DNA from 3 places in the Streptomyces vulcanius genome. Region 3 is predicted to be linked to each of the others. Evidence: riboswitches for the same ligand, from Rfam matches in the RefSeq annotation. Region 3 holds a riboswitch; each other region holds the start of a gene.

Region 1 (7,318 bases), on a different contig from region 3:
TCCGGTCAACAATCAAAGGGGAGTTGGCACAAGCGTGCCGGACTTCGGCCTCGTTCGATTCGCGTCGAGTCCGCAGGGTGCGGGATCCGTATTCTCTGATCATGGCCGCACCCACCGCTAATGCCTCGCGCACCGCGTACTCCCTCATCGCCACCGACCTGGACGGAACGCTGCTGCGCGGCGACGACACCTTCTCCGACCGGTCGCTCGCCGCGCTCGCGCGGGTGTCGGCCGCCGGGGCGCGCCACCTGGTGGTGACCGGCCGGCCCGCGCCCCGGGTACGGCCGCTGCTCGACCGGCTGCACAGCAGAGGGCTCGCGGTGTGCGGCCAGGGCGCGCAGCTGTACGACGTCGGTGCCGACCGTCTGCTGTGGTCGGTCACCCTGGACCGGGAGCTGGCGGAGACCGCGATCGGCAAGATCGAGGCCGAGATCGGGGAGGTGTACGCGGCCGTGGACCAGGACGGTGTCGACGGGCTGACGCTCATCGAGCCCGGCTACACGATGCCGCACCCGACCCTGCCCGCCCTGCGCGTCGGCGACCGCGACGACCTGTGGTGCGCGCCGATCAGCAAGGTGCTGCTGCGCCATCCCGCCCTGTCCGACGACGAGTTGGCGGCCACGGCCCGCGCGGTGGTCGGTTCGCTCGCCACCGTCACCATGTCGGGTCCCGGCACGGTGGAGCTCCAGCCGTGCGGGATCACGAAGGCGACGGGCCTCGCCCTGGCCGCCGAACACCTGGGGCTGCGGCCCGAGGACACCATCGCCTTCGGTGACATGCCCAACGACATCCCGATGTTCGACTGGGCCGCCCGCGGGGTGGCGATGGCCAACGCGCATCCCGAACTCAAGGCGGTGGCCGACGAGGTGACGACGTCGAACGAGGACGACGGCGTGGCCGTCGTCCTCGAACGTCTCTGGCCGTGAGGCGCCTGGGTCAGTACGCGCCGAAGACGTTGTCGATCGAGCCGTAGCGCGCCGCCGCGTAGTTGCAGGCTGCGGTGATGTTCGCGACCGGGTCGTAGGGGTCCCACGACGTGCCGGCCACGTGGTAGGCCTGGAAGGTCGGGTCGATGGTCTGGAGCAGGCCCTTGGAGGGGGTGCCGGCGGCGGCGTTGGAGTCCCACAGGTTGATGGCGTTCGGGTTGCCCGAGGACTCCCGCATCACGTTGCGGTAGATGCCGTTGTAGGTGCCGGGGATGCCCTTCTGGGCCATGATCGCGAGCGACTCGCGGATCCACCCGTCGAGGTTGTTGGCGTATCCGGCGGTCGTCACCGTCGTGGCCGTGGTCGCGGTGGTGGCCGCGGAGGCGCCGGTGGCGCCGATGAGCGGAAGGGCGAGCACGGCCGCGCCGGTGGCGGCGACGGCGAGCGTGCGGGCGAGGCGGCGGGGACCGCGGTTCTGAGCGGCAGCAGGCATGGCGAAGTGTCCTCTCCGTCGCCTGCGAGGTGAGCTGTCGGGTTCGGGCGGGAGCTGCCCGGCCGCGTCCCGGGGAGGGACGCGGCTTCACCCCAAGCCGTAACGGAATGCCCCATGTGAAATGAAACATCCGGTCCGGCGACTTACCTGGTTCCCCCGCTCCTGCCATGGCGTTCTAGGTGGGTGTCGGAGCGGCGGCAGGATTAGGCGTCCGCTCGACAGGCCGGGAACGTATGCGAGAGCACATGTCCGGAACAAGTGGCGGATTCACAGATGACCCCTATTGACCTTGGTCTGTGGCTTATGAGGTACTTGATCCTTTGTTGCTGCAAAGCGTCAACTCGCTTGACGGGTGAGAGGGGTCGGGGTGCGGGGAACGGGAACCCGGGGAGGGTCGGTTCGTCCGGCCGAGTGAGCCAACTCACCGGCTTCCACAAGAAGGGCGAAACGGGTAATAAACCCAGATGGCCGCGTAAGGGGTGCCCGCTTCCCGGTGAGACCGCCCGAGCTGTAACCGTGGGGGCTCGTGGTGATCGAAACATGACCGGATACGCTGACTTGAGTGAGCTCAGAGACCTATCGACAAACCGCGTAATCGCCAGCAGACACCAGCAGACAGGAGACTCCTCGTGACCGTCGTCGAGCCGTTCGGGCTGAGCGTGCGGGACCAGGCTCTGGAAGCCGATGTCCAGGCCGGATTGGCGGCTGTCGAGGAAGGCTTGCTCGAGGCCACCAAGAGTGAGGTGCCGTTCATCACGGAGGCGGCCCAGCATCTGCTGCGAGCCGGAGGGAAGCGATTCCGGCCACTCCTCGTGATGCTCGCGGCGCGGTTCGGCGACCCGTACGCGCCCGGGGTCGTACCGTCGGCCGTGGTGGTGGAACTGACCCATCTGGCGACCCTGTACCACGACGACGTCATGGACGAGGCGGCGGTCCGGCGCGGGGTGCCCAGCGCCAACGCCCGCTGGGGGAACTCGCTCGCCGTCCTCACCGGCGACTTCCTCTTCGCGCGCGCCTCACACATCCTCGCCGACCTCGGCCCCGAGGCGGTCCGCGTACAGGCCGAGGCGTTCGAACGGCTGGTCACCGGCCAGATCCTGGAGACGGCGGGCCCGGTCGACGGCCGTGACCCGGTGGAGCACTACCTGGACGTCCTCGGCGGCAAGACGGGCTCCCTGGTGGCGGTCTCCTGCCGCTTCGGCGCGATGATGTCGGGCGCCGACGACACCGTGGTCGACGTGCTCACCCAGTACGGGGAGCGGCTCGGCGCCGCCTTCCAGCTGGCGGACGACGTCCTGGACATCGCCTCCGACTCCCACGAGTCCGGCAAGACCCCCGGCACCGACCTGCGCGAGGGCGTCCCCACGCTGCCGGTGCTGCGGCTGCGCGAGCGGGCGGCGCAGCAGTCGCTGCCCGAGGACGTCGCGCTGTGCGAGCTGCTCGACTCCGACCTGAGCGACGACGCCAAGCTCGCGGAGGCGGTCGCGGCCCTGCGCGCCCATCCGGCGCTCCAGCAGGCCCGCCGCGACACCGTGCGGTACGCGGAGGAGGCCCGGGCGGCGCTGGCCCCCCTCAAGGACTGCGACGCGAAGGCGGCCCTGACGGAACTCTGCGACGCGGTGGTCCACCGCGCCGGCTGACCGACGCCGCGCCGGGTTCTCCGGGAGGGCGCCGGCCCTTGCGGGACGCGGCCTGCCGGGGGTGACCCCTACGGGTCGGGAGTACGCCGCGGCCCTCGACGTCATACCCCAGACGTACGCGGAGTTGGCTCCCGGGTCTGACGCTTCTTCGTGTGCGATTTGGTCAGATGGGAACCAGGGAAAACACCACCGCTCACCGATTCGGGTGAGAATGGCGGCTCGGGGTGGGGACGTTACATCGCGAGATGACCAGCCGCCGCCGACGACGGAGGTAAGGCACACATGGCACCGAACGCATCCGACGACATCACGACCGCCGGAGACGCGGCCGACCCGCGCCTCGGGCGCCGCAAGGCCGTGCGGTACGTCGTTCCGGTCACCGTGATCGGCGTCGCGGCGGCGACCATCGGGCTGGTCCCGGCGCTCGCCGACTCGGGCGACCCCGATCTGCCGAAGATCACCGCACAGCAGCTCCTCGACAAGATCGCCGCGTCGGACGTGGAGCAGTTGTCCGGCACCGTGAAGATCACCACCGACCTGGGCCTGCCGGACCTCGGCGGGCTGGAGAGCAGCCTGCTCTCCGGCGCCACCGGAGCGGGCGGCGGCGACGGTTCGTCCGCCGACCCCTCCACCAAGCTCACCGAGCTCGCCGCAGGCACCCACACCCTGCGCGTCGCCGCCGACGGCCCCGACCGCCAGAAGCTCTCCCTGCTGGAGAACGCGGCGGAGTACAGCGTCATCCACAACGGCAAGAACGTCTGGGGCTACGACAGCGCGTCCAACGAGGTCTACCACTCCACCGTCGACGAGAGCTCCAAGGACGCGGAGACCCCCGCCACGCCCAAGGACCTCACCGAGGACGCCCTCAAGGCGGTCGACGACACCACCTCGGTCACCGTGGACGGCACCGTGCACGTGGCCGGCCGGGACGCCTACAAGCTGCTGATCAAGCCGAAGCAGTCCGGCTCCACGGTCGGCGCGATCAGCGTGGCCGTCGACGCGAAGACGGGCCTGCCGCTGAAGTTCACGCTGACCCCCGCGAGCGGCGGCGCCGCCGTCGTGGACGCCGGCTTCACCCAGGTCACCTTCGCCAAGCCCGCCGCCTCTACCTTCGACTTCACCCCGCCCAAGGGCGCGAAGGTCACCGAGGGGGACGACGAGGGGACCGCGTCGGAGGACTTCGGGATGTCCGACGACGAGCTCGCCAAGGAGCTCGACGGCCTCGACGGCCTCGAGGGCCGGGACGGTTCGCACGGCACTCCGAACGCCGACGAGCCCGACGTCCTCGGCAAGGGCTGGACCTCGGTGGCGGTCTTCGAGACCGGCGGTGCGGGAGTTCCCTCCGACTCCGAGCTGAACTCCGAACTCGGCTCCGATGCCGGCGGCGCCCTCAGCGGCTTCCTCGGCTCCTTCGGGGACAAGGTGAGCGGCAAGTTCGGCTCGGGCACGGTCTTCTCCACCCGCCTGATAAACGCCCTGGTCACGGACGACGGCAAGGTCTACGTCGGTGCGGTCACCAAGGACGCGCTGGTGAAGGCGGCGAACACCGGGAAGTAAGTAGCCTTGGGGGCCTGAGGCAAGGGGGAGCGCATGGCTGAGGGGCGGCTCATGGACGACGAACCGGTGATCCGCACCCACGGCCTGACCAAGCGCTACCGCGGCGGCCGGCCCGCCGTGGACCGCCTCGACCTGAGCGTCCCGGAGGGCAGCGTCTTCGGCTTCCTCGGGCCGAACGGCTCCGGCAAGACGACCACGATCCGCATGCTGATGGGGCTCATCGAGCCCACGTCCGGCTCGGCGCGCGTCCTGGGGCAGCCCATGCCCCGGGCGGTGCGCGGGGTCCTGCCGCACGTCGGGGCCCTCATCGAGGGCCCCGCCCTCTACGGCTTCCTCTCCGGCCGCGACAACCTCCTGCGCTACGACGCCGCCGACCCGACCGCCGACCCGCGCACCCGGCGCACACGCGTCACGGCCGCGTTGGAGCGGGTGGGACTGACGGCGGCGGCCGGCAAGAAGGCCAGGGCGTACTCGCTCGGCATGAAGCAGCGGCTGGGCCTCGCCGCCGCGCTCCTCCGGCCGCGTCGGCTCCTCGTCCTGGACGAGCCGACCAACGGCCTGGACCCACAGGGCATGCGGGAGATCCGCTCCCTGGTACGGGAGCTGGCCTCGGACGGCACCACCGTCTTCCTCTCCTCCCATCTGCTGGACGAGATCGAGCAGGTGTGCACGCACGCGGCGGTGATGGCACAGGGCCGGCTGATCACCCAGGGGTCGGTCGCCGAGCTCGCGGCGGGCGTGCGCGGCCGGCTGGTCGTCACCACGCCCGACACCGCCGACGCGGCGCGGGTGCTGAAGGAACAGGGCGCGGGGGACGTGTCCGCAGGCGACGACCGGGTCAGCGCCGACCCGCCGGACCGCGATCTCGCCGAGGTGAACGCCGCGCTGGTCACGGCCGGCGTCCGTGTCCGCGGCTTCGCCGTCGAACGGGCCTCCCTGGAGGACGCGTTCATGGCGCTCACGGGGGAGGGGTTCGATGTCGCGGGCTGAAGCGGTCGGTCCGCCGAGCATGTGGTGGACCTTCGGTCTCCTCCGCAGCGAACTGCTGGTCACCTTCCGCCGCTGGCGCACCCTCGCCCTGCTAGGTGTGCTGGCGGCCGTGCCGGTCCTGGTCGGCATCGCCGTCAGGATCGAGACGGGCGACGGATCACCGGCCGGGCCGGGAGGAGGCGGCGGCGGGGGCGGCGGCCCGGCGTTCATCGCGCAGGTCACCAACAACGGCCTGTTCCTGGTCTTCACCGCGCTGGCCGCGACACTGCCGTTCTTCCTGCCGATGGCCATCGGTGTCGTCGCGGGCGACGCGATCGCCGGCGAGGCGAGCTCCGGGACCCTGCGCTACCTTCTGGTCGCCCCGGCCGGCCGCACCCGTCTGCTGCTCACCAAGTACGCGACCGTGCTGGCCTTCTGTCTGGTCGCCACGCTCGTGGTCGCGCTCTCGGCGCTCACGGTCGGGGCGCTGCTGTTCCCGCTGGGCGACCTGACCACGATCTCCGGCACCACGATCAGCTTCACCGACGGACTCGGCCGGGCCCTGCTGATCGCGCTGGTCGTCGCCGCCTCACTGATCGGCGTGGCGGCGCTCGGCCTGTTCGTCTCCACCCTCACCAGCAGCGGCATCGCGGCGATGGCGACCACGGTGGGCCTGCTGATCACGGTCCAGATCGTCGACCAGATCCCCCAGCTCCACGCGATACACCCCTACCTGTTCTCCCACTACTGGCTGTCCTTCGCCGACCTCATGCGCGAACCCGTGTACTGGGACGAGCTGGTGAAGAACCTCGGCCTCCAGGCCCTGTACGCAGCGGTGTTCGGCTCGGCTGCCTGGGCACGCTTCGCGGCGAAGGACATCACCGCGTAGCTGTAGCCAGACACCGGGTCACGCGGCGTCGGCCTCGTAAGGGAAGCGGGCGAGCGGGGCGGCTCCGGCGAAGAACGTCTTGGCGCGGGCGAGGGCCTCGGCGTCCCTCAGGACGTCACCGGGCTTGCTGCTGTTGCCGAGCAGCACGCCTCCGAACCGCATCCCGAGGTACGCGGCGGAGTTGCTGAGCGTGCCGACCAGCGGGTCGGCGACCTCGGCCTCCTCATGGGCGAGCGCGGTGACACCCCACAGGGTGCGTCCGGCCATGGTCGCCATGAAGTCCACGCCGGGGGTGCGCAGCCAGCCCGACCAGTGGTCGAGGTAGCGCTTGACGTGCGCGGACACCGAGTACCAGTACAGCGGGGAGACGATCACGACGTCCGTCGCCGCGAGGGTCGCGTCGAGGAGGAGCGCCGGGGTGCCGTCCGTCGGACGGAGGTGGTCGCTGTCGTGGCGCAGGTCCTCGAAGTCCGGCAGCGGGTGCTCGGCAAGGCTGATCCAGGTCTGGTCGACGGACGGGCCCAGCTGCTCGGCGGCCCTGCGGGCGAGCAGTTCGGTGTTGCCGTCCGGCCGGCTGCTGCCCAGTACGAAGAGGAAACGGCGCGTCATGAGATCCCCCAGGAAATCGGCGTGCAGAGGTAATCCGCTCATGCATTATATGCATGAGCAAGTAATCAGGGAAGGGAGAGCTCGGCCGCCCGGGCCGGCGCCAGCAGGAGCGGCTCCCTCCCGTGTCCCGCGACGATCTGCAACCCCACCGGACACCCGTCTGCACCGAGGCCCGCCGGGATGCTGATCGCCGGATGGCCGCTCAGATTGAACGCCCAGGTCAGCGCGGTCGAGT
Region 2 (7,318 bases), on a different contig from region 3:
GGAATCGACGGCGGCGTCCACATCGGGCCGAACGCGGTGCCGGCGCTGGCCCGCGAGGGGTACGGCTGGGGCGTCGTACGGCCCCGGGAGGCACTGGCGACGGCGGCCTGGCCCGGGGTGTGGCGGATGGGGCGCCGGCACTGGCGGTACGGGGCCGGGGAGCTGCGGCGGTCGGTGTCGAAGGGGGCGTTCACCGACGCGGTACGGCGGCTGCTGCCGGCGGCGGAGGAGCGGGACCTGGTGCGGGCGGCGGCCGGGGTGCGCGCGCAGGCCGTACTGCGGGACGGCGGCCTGGTGGACGACTTCCTGATACGCGAGGGGGCCCGCGCGGTGCATGTGCTGAACGCGCCCTCACCGGCGGCGACGGCCTCCCTGCCGATCGGCCGCGAGGTCGCCCGCAGGGCACTACAGGCACTCGACACCCGCTGACCACCCGGCCGACGGCCCCGCAGATCCCGTCTCACCCCGTGCCCGGCAGGCTCAGCCTCCTCTTCCCTCCCAGTAAAATCGTCACCACTGTGTCTGATTCTGTGAACACCCCCGAAGTCTCCCGGCCCGCCCCCGGTGGCGCGCACCGGCCCGGCGAGTCCGTTCGGCGTACCCGTGCCAAGGGGGAGCCGCGCTTCCCCGACGGGCCGATGGCGGACCCCGCCGGATCGCACTTCGAGCGGCGGATCAGAAGTTTCCAGCCCCGGCGCAGCAGGGTGACGGCCGGGCAGGCCGACGCGCTGCAGCGGCTGTGGGCGACGTGGGGGCTCGACATCGACGGGCACCCGGTCGACCTCGGGGAACTGTTCGGGGAGGACCGTCCCGTCGTGCTGGAGATCGGCTTCGGGATGGGCGAGGCCACCGCGCAGATGGCCGCCGCCGACCCGAGGACCGGCATCCTCGCCGTGGACGTGCACACCCCCGGCCAGGGCAATCTGCTGAACCTCGCCGAGCAGGGCGGCCTGACCAACGTGCGGGTGGCGAACGGCGACGCGATCATCCTGCTGCGGGAGATGCTGCCGGCCGGCTCGCTGGCCGGACTGCGCGTCTACTTCCCGGACCCCTGGCCCAAGAAGCGGCACCACAAGCGCCGCCTCATCCAGCCGGAGTTCCTGGACCTCGTCGCGACGCGGCTGAGACCGGGGGCGATCGTGCACTGCGCGACCGACTGGGAGCCGTACGCCGAGCAGATGCTCCAGGTGCTCACCACGCATCCCGCGTTCGAGAACACACAGGCCGAGGGCGGTTTCGCGCCCCGTCCCGGGTTCCGGCCGCTGACCCGTTTCGAGGGTCAGGGTCTTGAGAAGGGTCATGTCGTGAACGACCTGCTCTTCCGCCGCGTACAGCACGAGGATCGCTGACCGAACGACCGACCCGACCGCTCGCTCCCCGTCCGCCTCAGCCCCTCCCTCGTTAGGGTCGATGCCGTGGCCATCAGTCCCCCGTATCCGCCGTATCCGCCGCACCCCGGCGGCCCAGCCGAGGGCGTGCCGCTGCGGCACGCGCACTGGTGGCGGCGGAGATCAGTCAGGTACGGGGCGCTGATCACGCTGCTCACCCTCTCCGGGCTGGTCATTCTTGCGCTGGTGCGGGAGCAGACCGGCACCGAGGGGTTCCTGGTCGGGCTCGGGCTCGCGGTGCTGCCGGTGCCGCTGCTCCTCGCCGCCTTCCGCTGGCTCGACCGGGTCGAACCGGGCCCCTGGCGCAATCTGGTCTTCGCCTTCGCCTGGGGCGCGTGCGCGGCGGCGCTGATAGCGATCGTCGCCAACAGCTTCGCCACCCGCTGGATAGCCACCGCGACCGCCGACCCTGCCCACGCGGACACCCTCGGGGCGACCGTGATAGCGCCGGTGGTCGAGGAGTCCGCCAAGGCCGCCGCCGTGCTGCTGGTCTTCCTCTTCCGCAGACGGGACTTCACCGGGCTCGTGGACGGCGTGGTCGTCGCCGGGGTCACCGCGACCGGCTTCGCGTTCACCGAGAACATCCTCTACCTGGGCAACGCCTTCGGTACCGACCAGCTCACCGGCGACAGCGGCATCGCGTCCGTGACCGCCGCGACCTTCTTCGTACGCATCGTCATGTCGCCGTTCGCGCACCCCTTGTTCACCGTGCTGACCGGCATCGGCTTCGGCCTCTCCGCGCTCTCCGCGGACCGCCGGCATCTGTTGCGCGTGCTGTTCCCGCTGGGCGGACTGCTCTGCGCGATGGGCATGCACGCCCTGTGGAACGGCTCGTCGAGCTTCGGCGACTTTGGGTTCTTCACGGTGTACGCGGTGTTCATGGTGCCCGCGTTCGGGGTGCTGACCTGGCTGGTGGTGTGGACCCGGCAGCGGGAACTGCGCACCGTGCGCGAGGAGTTGCCCGCCTACACGGCCGCAGGCTGGCTCACCCCGGCAGAGCCGTACGCGCTCGGCTCGATGCGGGCCCGGCGGCTGGCCCGCGACCACGCCCGACGGCACCTGGGCAGGCCGGCAGCGCGGGCGGTCGCCGAGTACGAGGCGTACGCGACCTCGCTCGCGTTCCTGCGGCACCGGGGGCGCGTCGGACGCGCCGACGCCGACTTCGTCGTACGGGAGCGGGAGCTGCTGAACGAGCTGTGGCGCCGCAAGGACGTGGCCCGGCCCGCGCTGGACCACGCGGCCCGGCTGACGGCTCCCCCGCCGATGCCGGTGCCCGTACAGATGCCCGTGCCCATGCCCGTGCCCATGCCCGTACAGCTGCCGACGCAGGGGTACGGGCATGGATACGGCAGCCCGCAGAGCTACGGGTATGGCATCCCCCAGGGCTACGGGTATGGGTACGGGTATCCGGCGGGGCCGCGTCCCGCACCCAACCCCTATCAGCCGTAGCCCAGGGCGGGCGTCAGGCCGACGCCTGGTTCAGCCGGGTGATCTCCTCGTCCGTCAGCTCCAGTTCCGCCACGCCCAGCAGGGCCGGCAGCTGGTCGACCGTACGGGCGGAGGCGATCGGCGCGGCGACCGTCGGCCGGGCGGCGAGCCAGGCGAGGGCGACCGTGGCGACCTCGGTGTCATGGGCGCCGGCGATCTCGTCGAGGGCGGTGAGGACACGTATGCCCCGCTCGGAGTCGAGGTGCTTCGCGGCGCCTGCCGCCCGGGCGCTGTCCACCGTCGTACCGGGCCGGTACTTGCCGGTGAGGAAGCCGGACGCGAGCGCGTAGTAGGGGACCGCGGCGAGCCCGGCCTGGGAGGCGAGGTCCTGGAGTTCGCCCTCGTAGGTGTCGCGGGAGACCAGGTTGTAGTGGGGCTGGAGGGCGACGTAGCGGGCGAGGCCCTCGCGGTCGGAGAACTCCAGGGAGGCCCGGAGGCGTTCGGGGGAGATGTTGGAGGCGGCGATGTGCCGCACCTTGCCGGCCCGGACCAGTTCGTCGAGCGCGCCGATGATCTCCTCGACGGGGATCTCGGGCCTGTCGAAGTGGGTGTAGTAGAGGTCGATGCGGTCGGTGTCCAGGCGGCGCAGGGAGGCGTCGGCGGCGGCCTTGATGTTGGCGGCGCTCAGGCCCTGGTAGTCGGGGTGCTGGCTGACCTTGGTGGCGATGACGAGGTCGTCGCGGTTGCCGCGCGCCTTGGCCCACTTGCCGATGATGGTCTCGGACTCGCCGCCGCTGTTGCCCGGCACCCAGGCCGAGTAGCCGTCGGCGGAGTCGAGGAAGTTGCCGCCTGCCGCCGCGTAGGCGTCCAGGACGGCGAAGGAGGCGGTCTCGTCGGCGGTCCAGCCGAAGACGTTGCCGCCGAGGGCGAGCGGGAAGACCTCCAGGTCGGAGGCACCGAGCTTACGAAGCGCAGTAGTCGTCATGCTCTGCATCAACAACGGCTTCCGAGCGGCCCATTCCGGTGCTCACGCGAAGAACACGTGAACACCGAGCAGAGGGATTCTCCGGAGGCTCAGGGGGTTGTCAGGGGGTTCTCAGGGGTTGAGGCCCTTGCTGCGCAGCCAGGACATCGGGTCGATGCCGGTGGAGCTGCCGCCCGGGTGGACCTCGAGGTGGAGGTGGGCTCCGGTCACGTTGCCGGTGGCGCCCACGCGGCCGATCACATCACCGGTGGCGACCTTCTGGCCGACACTGACGCTGATCGACGACTGGTGGCAGAACCAGAGTTCGGTGCCGTCGTCCAGAGTGAGGATGGTGCGGTAGCCGTAGGAGCCGGCCCAGCCCGCCTCGGTGATGGTGCCGCTGTGGACGGCCTTGATGAGCGTGCCCGTGGGCGCGGCGAAGTCGAGGCCGGTGTGGTACCCGGAGGACCAGAGCGAGCCGGCCTGGCCGAAGGTCCCGGTGATGGTGTACGAGGAGGTCGGCAGCGTGTACTGCTTGGCCAGCTGGACGAGCCTCGCGGCCTCGACCTTCGCCTCGGCGGCCTCCTTGGCCTTCTGCTTCGCCTCGGCGGCCGTGGCCTTGGCCTCCTTCTCGGCCTTGGCGACGGCGGCTGCCTGCGCCTTGGCCTGGGCCGCCTCGGCGGCCTGCTGGGCCTTGGCGGCGACCTGGGTCTGCTGCGACTCGGCCTGCGCCATGATCCGGCTGCGCAGCGCCTCACCGGCGTCGGCTGCGCCGCCCTGGGGGGTGTCGTCGGCCTCGGTGCCGAAGTTGGCGAGGGCGGGTGCGGTGTCCGGCGCGTCCTCGCCGGAGACGAGGGAGCCCACGGAGGGCAGGTCCGGCATGGAGATGGCGACCGGCGGCTTGCCGGTGTTGGCGCTGGCCATGCCGCCCGCGCTGAAGGCGGCTATGACACCGACGCCGAGGACGGTGGAACTGCGGGCGAATCCGCCGCCGCCGCGCTGCTTGGCGACCCGGTGCTTGCCACGGACCGGGGAAACGGATTCCGCGGTGGGATTCCATTCCTCCCAGGGGCCCTCGTCGGTGCGGTAGCTGCCGTAGCCGAAGGTCTCGGTCTCAGGAGAGCGCTGGCTCGGCACGAACGGGGCTTCTGGGGCAGGCCGGTTGGACGCCACGCGGGCGTACTCCTTTCCTTCCGTCGCCTACCGGGTTAGCTGACGGGTTCGGAGCGGGAAGGTCTCCTACGCGCGTAAACCGTTCGTCACTCTGCGAGTTCGAGTTGACGACGGTTGCCGCGCGATTCACCCCAAGTTGGTGGTTCCCCGGTTCCCTTACGGGATTCGGCAGGTGCACACGGAGCCGTCTCTTGTGACGGCTGGGACGACCGTGCTGCGTTATCGAACGTTAATAGACCTGGGGGCGCGTTTCCAAGCTCTTCCGCCTGTTCGCACAACATTTTTGGCCAGGACTTTCGGTCCATCAGCGGTGAAAAACGGGCGAGTTGGCTGGAATGTACAGCTGGCGCACAGTCAATGGAGAGGAAACACCGAGGGCCGGAACCCTTTCGGATTCCGGCCCTCGGCCTTCAGTAGCGGGGACAGGATTTGAACCTGCGACCTCTGGGTTATGAGCCCAGCGAGCTACCGAGCTGCTCCACCCCGCGTCGTTGACTCAACTCTATCACCCGGTCAGGTGCCGGTTGACCACTCGCGCCCGCTCCACGTATTCGGGGAGTACGACGACGTCGACGCCCTCGGCCGCGAGGAGACCGTTGCCGTCCGCGGCCGTCACGAAGGTGTCGGGTTCCTGCCAGGCGGTGACCACCCGGCGGACGCCCGCGTCGAGGATGAGACGGGCGCAGGGGGCCGGGCGGGAGGCGCGGCGGGCACAGGGCTCCAGGCTGCTGTAGACGGTGGCCGTGGCCAGCCGGGGGTCGGCGGGGTCGATCTTGGCGAGGGCGGCCTCCTCGGCGTGCACCACCGGGTCGCCGGCCTCGCGGGAGTGACCGCGGGCGAGTTCCGTGCCGTCGGCGGCCACGACCACCGCGCCGACGCTGAACGCGGTCTGCGAGGGCGGGCACTCGGCGGCGAGGTCGCAGGCGAGCGCGAGCCAGCGGCGGTCGGCGGCGGAGGGGAGCGGGCCGGTGCCGGGGGCGGTGGGCTCGTAGCGCATGAGGACGACGTCCTGGATCCGCCGGGTGTCGGTGAGGCGCAGGCGTCCGCCCTGGTAGGCCCCGGGGCCGAAGAGACGGGGGGCGTCCGGGTCGCCCACGAGGAGGGGGGCGAGGACGAGCTGGAGTTCGTCGGCGAGGCCCTGCTGGAGCAGCTGGGTGTGGACGGTGCCGCCGCCCTCGACCATGAGCCGGCGTACGCCCCGCTCGTCGTGGAGATGGGTGAGGATCCGGCGCCAGTCGAGCTCGGGGCCGAGCGGGACGACGTCGGCCGCGATCCCGAGCGCGCGGGCCCGCTCCGCGCCCTTCTCGGTCGTGTAGACGGTCTTCTCCCCGCCCGTGTGCCAGAAGTTCGCCGCCGGGTCGAGGTCGCCGGAGCCGCTGACGGTGACCTTGAGGGGGTATTCCGGCTTTCCGGCCGCCACGCGCGCGGCGCGGCGGTCGGCGGAGTTCACCAGCAGACGGGGGTTGTCGGCGCGGATGGTGCCGGCGCCGATGAGGATGGCGTCCACGGAGGCCCGTACCTCGTCGACGCGGTCGAAGTCGGCGGGGCTGGAGAGCAGCAGGCGCTCGGAGGTGGTGTCGTCCAGGTAGCCGTCGAGGGAGACCGCGGCGGACAGCAGGACGTACGGGTACGACATCGGCGCGGCTCTCCTGGAGGACGAGTGGGGGCTTGGATCGCGTGGGGCTTGGATCGCGTGGGGCTTGGTTCAAGTTTGAAACAAACTTACACTGGGTGCATGACGACCCGCTGGCTCACTCCCGAGGAGCAGCGCGCCTGGCGCGCGTACATCGCCGCGACCCTGCTCGTCGAGGACGCGATCGACCGGCAGCTCCAGCGGGAGGCCGGCATGCCCCATCTGTACTACTCCATTCTGGCGAACCTCTCCGACGCGCCCGAGCGGCGGATGCGGATGACCGATCTCGCGGAGTCGCTGAAGATCACCCGCAGCCGGCTGACCTACGCGGTGACCCGGCTGGAGAAGGACGGGCTGCTGGGGCGCGAGGACTGCCGCTGGGACAAGCGCGGCAGCGTCGCGGTCCTGACGGACGAGGGCATGGCGGTCCTGGAACGCCTGGCCCCCGGCCATGTCGAGACGGTCCGCGCCACGCTCCTCGACCGGCTCACCCCCGAGCAGGTGGGACAGCTGGAGGAGATCTTCACGCAGGTCGCGCACGGTTTCCAGGGGGATGCCGGGGAGGCGGCGCCGGAGGAGCTGCCATGGCGCAGGCGTTCGTCTCCCTGTTCCGGATCTTCGTGAGCGGATCTTCGTGAAGCGGGCCACAATCCCGTTGCTTCAAATTTAAAGCATGGGGTAGGGTCTCACCCGGCACACTGCTTCAAATCTGAAGCAGCTGCCCGTACCGAC
Region 3 (7,318 bases):
CCGTACGCCGCGCGAGGCGGGTGAACTTGCGGGGGTTGCCGATGGACTCGAGGTACATGAGGGCGACGTCGGTGTCCGGGTCGTCGAACCAGTACTGCAGGACGTCGTTGCCGGAGACGTCCGCGCGGTTGCCGGAGGAGATGAAGGTGGAGACGCCGGTGGTGCCGGTGACGCCTCCGCCGCGCCGGTGGAGGCGGGACAGCAGGGCGATGCCGATGGCTCCCGACTGGGCGAACAGGCCGATGCGGCCGGGGCGGGGCAGTTCCGGGGCGAGGGAGGCGTTGAGCCGGACGTCCGGGGAGGTGTTGATGACGCCGAAGGCGTTGGGGCCGATGATCCGCATGCCGTACGCGCGTGCGTGCCGGACGAGTTCGCGCTGGCGCTCCCGCCCGTCGGGGCCGCTCTCGGCGTAGCCGGCGGAGAGGACCACCAGGCCCTGGACGCCGTGTTCGCCGCACTCGGCGACGACTTCGGGCACGTGCTCGGCGGGTACGGCGACGACCACGAGGTCGACCGGCTCGGCGATGTCGCGCACCGAGCGGTGGGCGGGGACGCCGTCGAACTCCTTCAGGTCCTCGGGGAACGCCTTGTTCACGGCGTGGAGGCGGCCGGTGAAGCCGGCCTGGCGGAGGTTTCCGAGGACACTGCGGCCGACTCCGCCGGCGGCCCGGCCGGCGCCGACGACGGCGACGGAGCCGGGTGCCAGCAGCCGTCGTACGGAGTGGGACTCGGCGCGCTGTTCCCGGGCGCGCTGCACGGCCAGGGAGCGCTCGGTGGGTTCGAGGTCGAACTCCAGGCGGACCACGCCGTCCTCGAAGCTGCGCTTCTGGGTGTAGCCGGCGTCGGTGAACACCTTGATCATCTTGCTGTTGGCCGGAAGCACCTCGGCGGCGAACCGGCGGATGCCGCGCTCGCGCGCGACGGCGGCGATGTGTTCGAGGAGGGCGGAGGCGACCCCGCGGCCCTGGTGGGCGTCCTGGACGAGGAAGGCGACCTCGGCCTCGTCGGCGGGCGCGGAGGCGGCCATGCCGTCGGCGCCAATGCGGTCATAGCGTACGGTTGCGATGAACTCGCCGCCGACCGTGGCCGCGAGTCCCACCCGGTCCACGAAGTCGTGGTGCGTGAAGCGGTGGACGTCCTTCGCGGACAGTCGCGGGTAGGGCGCGAAGAAGCGGTAGTACTTCGACTCGTCCGAGACCTGCTCGTAGAAGCTGACCAGGCGCTCGGCGTCATCGACGGTGATGGGGCGGACGCGCGCGGTGCCGCCGTCGCGCAGCACCACGTCGGCCTCCCAGTGGGCGGGGTACTCGTGCCGGTCCGAGGCGCTCTGCATGGGGCCCAGCGTACGGCTCGCGTCCGACAACGGCGCGAGGCAGTCTTGGGGACGGACGCCGGATCGAGGCCGCGATCCGACAGCCGTGACGGGAGGGGCGACACGACCCCTCCCTCCCACGCTTCACGTGTGGAACACTGGTCTAGACAACCTGAACACCGAAGGGCAGCAACACATGGCTGAGCGCCGCGTCAACGTCGGCTGGGCCGAGGGCCTCCACGCCCGCCCCGCTTCCATCTTCGTCCGAGCCGCCACGGCCGCAGGCGTCCCGATGACGATCGCCAAGGCAGACGGCAACCCCGTCAACGCGGCGTCCATGCTGGCCGTCCTCGGCCTCGGCGCCCAAGGCGGCGAGGAGATCGTCCTCGCCTCCGACGCCGAGGGTGCGGACATCGCCCTCGACCGGCTGGCGAAGCTGGTCGCCGAGGGTCTCGAGGAGCTCCCCGAGACCGTCTGAGTCACCCGCGCAGGCCGCGTCGCCCTCCCGGGGGCGGCGCGGCCCTGCCGTTTTCGCGCACGCTTTCGGGGGTTTCGGTCCCGGGCTCCGGGGAAATTACCCGCGGCATACGCGGAAATCCGCGTGCGGGCACACGAAAGGCGCACCTCAGAAATTGAAGGCGCGCACGGAATAAGGCAGCGGAAATACAGCTCCGCCGAATATCCCTTCTTTGTATACGGCCCCCGTGTTAATGCCGCAGACCCGTCATGTTTACGGCAGGTTGCGAAGTCCTCACACGGTCGGCGCGTTCGGTGCCGCCGGAGAAGCGCAGCCGGTGTGCGAGCGTCGCGCGCTCGGTGTGCAGCGCCGTGACCGTCCGCGCGCGCTCCCCGTCGCCGCGCGCCACCGCGTCCACGATCGCGCCGTGCTCGGCCCAGGACTCCACGGGGTTGGCCGGCGCGTCCACCGCGTACATCCAGGCGATCTTGTGCCGCAGCTGGGTGAGCGTGGACGTCAGGGCATGGCTTCCGGAGGCCTGGGCGAGCGTCTCGTGGAACCAGCTGCCCAGGGAGCGCAGATCCTCGCTGTTGCCCCTCCTGGCCCGCTCCTGGCCCAGCCGGACGAGCCCGCGCAGCACCTTCAGATGGGCCTCGGTGCGCCGCTGCGCCGCCCGGGCGGCACCGAGGGGCTCCAGGAGCATGCGCATCTCCAGCAGGTCGGCGGCCTCCTGCTCGGTCGGTTCCGCGACGCACGCGCCCGCGTGCCGCCGGGTGACGACGAAGCCCTCGGCCTCCAGGGTGCGCAGCGCCTCCCGGACGGGAACCCGGGAAACGCCGTAGCGGCGGGCGAGGAGTTCCTCGGTGAGTCGGCTGCCGCGCTCGTAGACACCCGCGACGATGTCGTCCCGGATGGCCGTGCACACCGAGTGCGCCGGAATACGCATGACCGACCTCCGCCTTAATCCCCGTGAAACGTCGACGATTGACGTGTTCAGTGACTCTATTGCAATGGGACGGAATTTCCGATGGCGGGCCGGAATCCAGGGATATTTTTTGGACAGCGGGGTCGCCGAAACGACGAAAGCCCCGGCCGGAGGGGCCGGGGCTGCACGATCTGTCGCCGTGTGTCGTCAGACGTTCACGCCGTGCTGGCGGAGGTAGGCGACCGGATCGATGTCCGAGCCGTACTCCGCGGTGGTGCGGGCCTCGAAGTGCAGGTGCGGGCCTGTGACGTTGCCGGTCGCGCCGGACAGGCCGATCTGCTGACCGGGAGTCACCTGCTGGCCCACCGAGACCCCGATGGACGACAGGTGGCCGTACTGGGTGAACGTGCCGTCGTTCATCCTGATGACGATCTGGTTGCCGTACGACCCTCCCCAGCCGGCCTCGACGACGGTGCCCAGGCCGACCGCGTGCACGGTGGTGCCGGTCGCGGCGTGGAAGTCGATGCCGGTGTGGCTGCCGGAGGACCACAGGGAGCTGCTCGCGTGGTAGCCGGTGGAGATGTAGGAACCGGTGATCGGCGGCACGAAGGTGTTCAGCCGCTTGCGTTCGGCCTCCCGGGCGGCACGCACGCGTGCCTCGCGGTCCTCCACGGCCTTCTTGGCCGCCGCCTCACGCGCGGCCTCCTCGTACGCCGCCTCCTTCTGGACGGCGACCTGGTCGTCGACCTGCTCGGCGGCTGCTTCACCGGCGGCGACGACGGGCGTCAGCCCGGTCTCCTCGGGGGTGGGCTCGGCGGCGAAGGCCGGAGTGACGGCGACAGTGGCCATGACACCGGTGGTGGCGAGCGTCGCGACGCCCGCCGCACGGATGGTGGTGCGCTGCATCCGGCTGGGGCGACGGTGCTTCCCGGGGGCGCAGGTGAACGCCATGTAGTTGAGCGGTCCTTTCCTTCCCTCTCGCCTACCGGGTTAGCTGACGGGTTCGGAGCAGGAAGGTCTCCTACGGACCCCCTCGCGACTGGCGCGGGCGTCCGATTCACCCCAGGGACTTCATGGGTCCCCGGCTCCCCTGGCTCGCGCCGTACGGGGACTCGGCGATGACTGTCCGGTGCCGCGGCTGCGGCGCACTGCCTGACGAACAGCCCGCCTGACGCTAAGCGGGGCCCCTTTCAATCCCCAAGTGGATCGCGGGTTTTGTAGCGCATCCCACAGGGCAGACGTGCAACCTCTGGCTCAATTCGGGCATCTGGGGGCCCTCGACCGCGCTCCCGCCGCCCAGGACCCCCACACGCGTGGCTACTCCGCGGGGACGACCTTCACGTCGCCGATCCCGAGCGCCTCGACGGGCTCCTTGATCTGCGCGGCGTCGCCGACGAGGACGGTCACCAGACGGTCCACCGGGAAGGCGCTGACGGCCGCCGCGGTGGCCTCCACGGTGCCGGTGGCGGCGAGCTGCTGGTACAGCGTGGCCTGGTAGTCGTCGGGCAGGTACTGCTCGACCTGGTCGGCCAGCGTGCCGGCGACGGCCGCCGCGGTCTCGTACTTCAGCGGGGCCACACCCACCAGGTTCTGCACGGCGACGTCCCGCTCGGCGTCGGTCAGTCCCTCGGCGGCGAGGGTGCGCAGCACCTTCCACAGGTCGTCCAGGGCGGGACCGGTGTTCGGGGTGTCGACGGAGCCGCTGATGGCCAGCATCGAGGCGCCCGAGCCGTCCGGCGCGGACCTGAGGATCTGGCCGAAGGCGCGCACGCCGTACGTGTAGCCCTTCTCCTCGCGCAGGACACGGTCCAGACGGGAGGTGAGGGTGCCGCCGAGGCAGTAGGTGCCGAGCACCTGGGCGGCCCACACGCGCGCGTGGCGGTCGGCGCCGATCCGGCCGATCAGCAGCTGTGTCTGGACGGCGCCGGGGCGGTCCACGATGACGACCCGTCCGGCGTCGTCGGCCGTCACCGACGGGACCGGCCGGGGCTGGGCCGGGGAGCCCGTCCAGGCGCCCAGGGTGTCGCCGAGGAGCGCCGCCAGGTCGACGCCGGTGAGGTCGCCGACGACCACGGCGGTGGCCGTGGCGGGCCGGACGTGCCGCTCGTAGAAGGCGCGTACGGCCGCCGAGTCGATCTTCTCGACGGTCTCCGCGGTGCCCTGGCGCGGGCGCGACATCCGCGTGCCCGCCGGGAAGAGCTCCTTGGAGAGCTCCTTGGCGGCCCTGCGGGAGGGGTTGGCCAGCTCGTGCGGGATCTCGTCCAGGCGGTTGCGGACCAGACGCTCGACCTCGCTGTCGGCGAACGCGGGCGCGCGCAGGGCGTCGGCGAGCAGGCCGAGCGCCTTGGGCAGGCGGGAGGCCGGCACCTCCAGGCTGATGCGGACGCCGGGGTGGTCGGCGTGCGCGTCGAGGGTGGCGCCGCAGCGCTCCAGTTCGGCGGCGAAGTCCTCGGCGGAGTGCTTGTCGGTGCCCTCGGAGAAGGCCCGCGCCATGATCGTGGCGACGCCGTCCAGGCCGGCCGGTTCGGCGTCGAGGGGGGCGTCGAGGAGTACCTCGACGGCGACGACCTGCTGGCCGGGGCGGTGGCAGTGGAGCACGGTCAGGCCGTTGTCCAGGGCGGCGCGTTCGGGCGCCGGGAACGCCCACGGCTTGGCCTCGCCCGCCCGGGGCTGGGGGTGGAAGTCCATCGTGGCGAGCTCGCTCACTGGGCCGCCTCCTCGTTCTCGTCCTGGTCGGCGGGGGTTTCGGGGGCGGTCGGCTCGTAGACGAGCACCGCGCGGTTGTCGGGGCGCAGGCGGGCCTTGGCGACCTCCCGCACCTCCTCGGGCGTGATCTCCAGCACGCGCTGGACGGCCGTGAGGGCGAGCTGCGGGTCACCGAACAGGACGGCGAAGCGGCACAGTTCGTCCGCGCGGCCGGCGACGGTGCCGAGCCGGTCGAGCCACTCGCGCTCCAACTGGGCCTGGGCGCGCTCCATCTCCTCGGCCGTGGGGCCGTCCTCGGCGAACCGGGCGAGCTCCTCGTCGATGGCGGTCTCGATGACGGGCACCTCGACATCCCCGGACGTCTTCACGTCCAGCCAGCCCAGGGAGGGCGCCCCGGCCAGCCGCAGCAGGCCGAAGCCGGCCGCGACGGCCGTACGGTCGCGGCGCACCAGCCGGTTGTAGAGCCGGGAGGACTCGCCGCCGCCCAGGACGGTGAGCGCCAGGTCGGCCGCGTCGCTCTCGCGCGTGCCGTCCTGCGGCAGACGGTAGGCGGCCATCAGGGCGCGGGCCGGGACCTCCTCCTCGATGACCTCGCGCAGCTGCCCGCCGATGACCTCGGGCAGCGAGCCGTCGCGCGGCTCGGGCTTGCCGTCATGGGCGGCGATGGAGCCGAAGTACTTCTCGACCCAGGTGAGCGTCTCGGCGGGGTCGATGTCGCCGACGACCGAAAGGACCGCGTTGTTGGGCGCGTAGTAGGTGCGGAAGAACGCGCGCGCGTCCTCCAGCGTCGCCGCGTCCAGGTCGGCCATCGAGCCGATCGGCGTGTGGTGGTAGGGGTGGCCCTCCGGGTAGGCGAGGGCGGTCAGCCGCTCGAACGCGGTGCCGTAGGGGACGTTGTCGTAACGCTGCCGGCGCTCGTTCTTCACGACGTCGCGCTGGTTCTCCATCGACTCGTCGTCCAGCGCGGCGAGCAGGGAGCCCATGCGGTCGGCCTCCAGCCAGAGGGCGAGCTCCAGCTGATGGGTGGGCATGGTCTCGAAGTAGTTGGTGCGCTCGAAGCTGGTGGTGCCGTTGAGCGAGCCGCCGGCGCCCTGGACCAGTTCGAAGTGGCCGTTGCCCTTGACCTGGGCGGACCCCTGGAACATCAGATGCTCGAAAAGGTGAGCAAGGCCGGTACGGCCCTTGACTTCGTGGCGCGAGCCGACGTCGTACCAGAGACACACCGCCGCGACGGGGGTCAGGTGGTCCTCGGAGAGCACCACGCGCAGGCCGTTGGCCAGGCGGTGCTCGGTCGCTGTCAGGCCCCCGGAGCCTGCCTGGGCTGTGGCCGTGTGACCCATGGGCATGTACGTCCTTCCGATCGCGGACGCGGTCGTGGAAACCGCGCGGTTCCTGCCGGTCCTGTCACTGTATGCAAGCGTGCGGTGAGTGGGCGAAGTTCCCGGAGGTCGTACGCCGAGAGCGAGAATCCGGGACACGGAGCGGGGACGGGGATGGCGTACCCTGCGGGCAATCATGAGAGGTCTGGGTCCTGGGCCCGTCTTGTCAGTGCCACGGTCCACAATGGACCGCGTCAGATCCCGTCACACGCCCCAACAAGGAGCCGGCAGCGATGGCCCGCCGCAGCACGAAGACCCCGCCGCCCGACGACTCGTTCGAGGAGCGGATCCTCGACATCGACGTCGTCGACGAGATGCAGGGCTCCTTCCTCGAGTACGCGTACTCGGTCATCTACTCCCGCGCCCTGCCGGACGCCCGCGACGGCCTCAAGCCGGTGCACCGCCGCATCGTCTACCAGATGAACGAGATGGGCCTGCGGCCCGAGCGCGGCTATGTGAAGTGCGCGCGCGTCGTCGGCGAGGTCATGGGCAAGCTGCATCCGCACGGCGACGCGTCGATCTACGACGCCCTGGTGCGG

Evidence for each region. A riboswitch is a leader RNA that binds a small molecule or an ion and turns the genes downstream of it on or off. The one in region 3 is predicted to bind cyclic di-AMP.
Region 1: linked by a shared signal. The riboswitch ahead of ACFPIH_RS30130 (transglycosylase SLT domain-containing protein) and the one ahead of ACFPIH_RS11525 (M23 family metallopeptidase) in region 3 are both predicted to bind cyclic di-AMP.
Region 2: linked by a shared signal. The riboswitch ahead of ACFPIH_RS40810 (M23 family metallopeptidase) and the one ahead of ACFPIH_RS11525 (M23 family metallopeptidase) in region 3 are both predicted to bind cyclic di-AMP.

The regions. Positions count from the first base shown of each region.
Region 1 is NZ_JBHSFK010000022.1:7,736-15,053, reverse strand. It holds gene ACFPIH_RS30135 (HAD family hydrolase) at 102-926, shown strand; gene ACFPIH_RS30130 (transglycosylase SLT domain-containing protein) at 937-1,419, opposite strand; cyclic di-AMP (ydaO/yuaA leader) riboswitch at 1,424-1,602, opposite strand; gene ACFPIH_RS30125 (polyprenyl synthetase family protein) at 2,049-3,059, shown strand; gene ACFPIH_RS30120 (LolA family protein) at 3,342-4,616, shown strand; gene ACFPIH_RS30115 (ABC transporter ATP-binding protein) at 4,650-5,606, shown strand; gene ACFPIH_RS30110 (ABC transporter permease) at 5,593-6,474, shown strand; gene ACFPIH_RS30105 (flavodoxin family protein) at 6,493-7,083, opposite strand; gene ACFPIH_RS30100 (amidase family protein) at 7,149-7,318, opposite strand, start outside.
Region 2 is NZ_JBHSFK010000036.1:98,526-105,843, reverse strand. It holds gene lhgO (L-2-hydroxyglutarate oxidase) at 1-429, shown strand, start outside; gene trmB (tRNA (guanosine(46)-N7)-methyltransferase TrmB) at 519-1,349, shown strand; gene ACFPIH_RS40820 (PrsW family intramembrane metalloprotease) at 1,416-2,837, shown strand; gene ACFPIH_RS40815 (aldo/keto reductase) at 2,851-3,801, opposite strand; gene ACFPIH_RS40810 (M23 family metallopeptidase) at 3,913-4,953, opposite strand; cyclic di-AMP (ydaO/yuaA leader) riboswitch at 4,963-5,134, opposite strand; tRNA gene ACFPIH_RS40805 (tRNA-Met) at 5,368-5,441, opposite strand; gene ACFPIH_RS40800 (dihydrofolate reductase family protein) at 5,459-6,589, opposite strand; gene ACFPIH_RS40795 (MarR family winged helix-turn-helix transcriptional regulator) at 6,689-7,210, shown strand.
Region 3 is NZ_JBHSFK010000006.1:144,841-152,158, reverse strand. It holds gene ACFPIH_RS11540 (bifunctional acetate--CoA ligase family protein/GNAT family N-acetyltransferase) at 1-1,333, opposite strand, end outside; gene ACFPIH_RS11535 (HPr family phosphocarrier protein) at 1,509-1,790, shown strand; gene ACFPIH_RS11530 (GntR family transcriptional regulator) at 2,020-2,715, opposite strand; gene ACFPIH_RS11525 (M23 family metallopeptidase) at 2,902-3,645, opposite strand; cyclic di-AMP (ydaO/yuaA leader) riboswitch at 3,659-3,822, opposite strand; gene ACFPIH_RS11520 (M16 family metallopeptidase) at 4,012-5,400, opposite strand; gene ACFPIH_RS11515 (M16 family metallopeptidase) at 5,397-6,746, opposite strand; gene ACFPIH_RS11510 (DNA gyrase/topoisomerase IV subunit A) at 7,013-7,318, shown strand, end outside.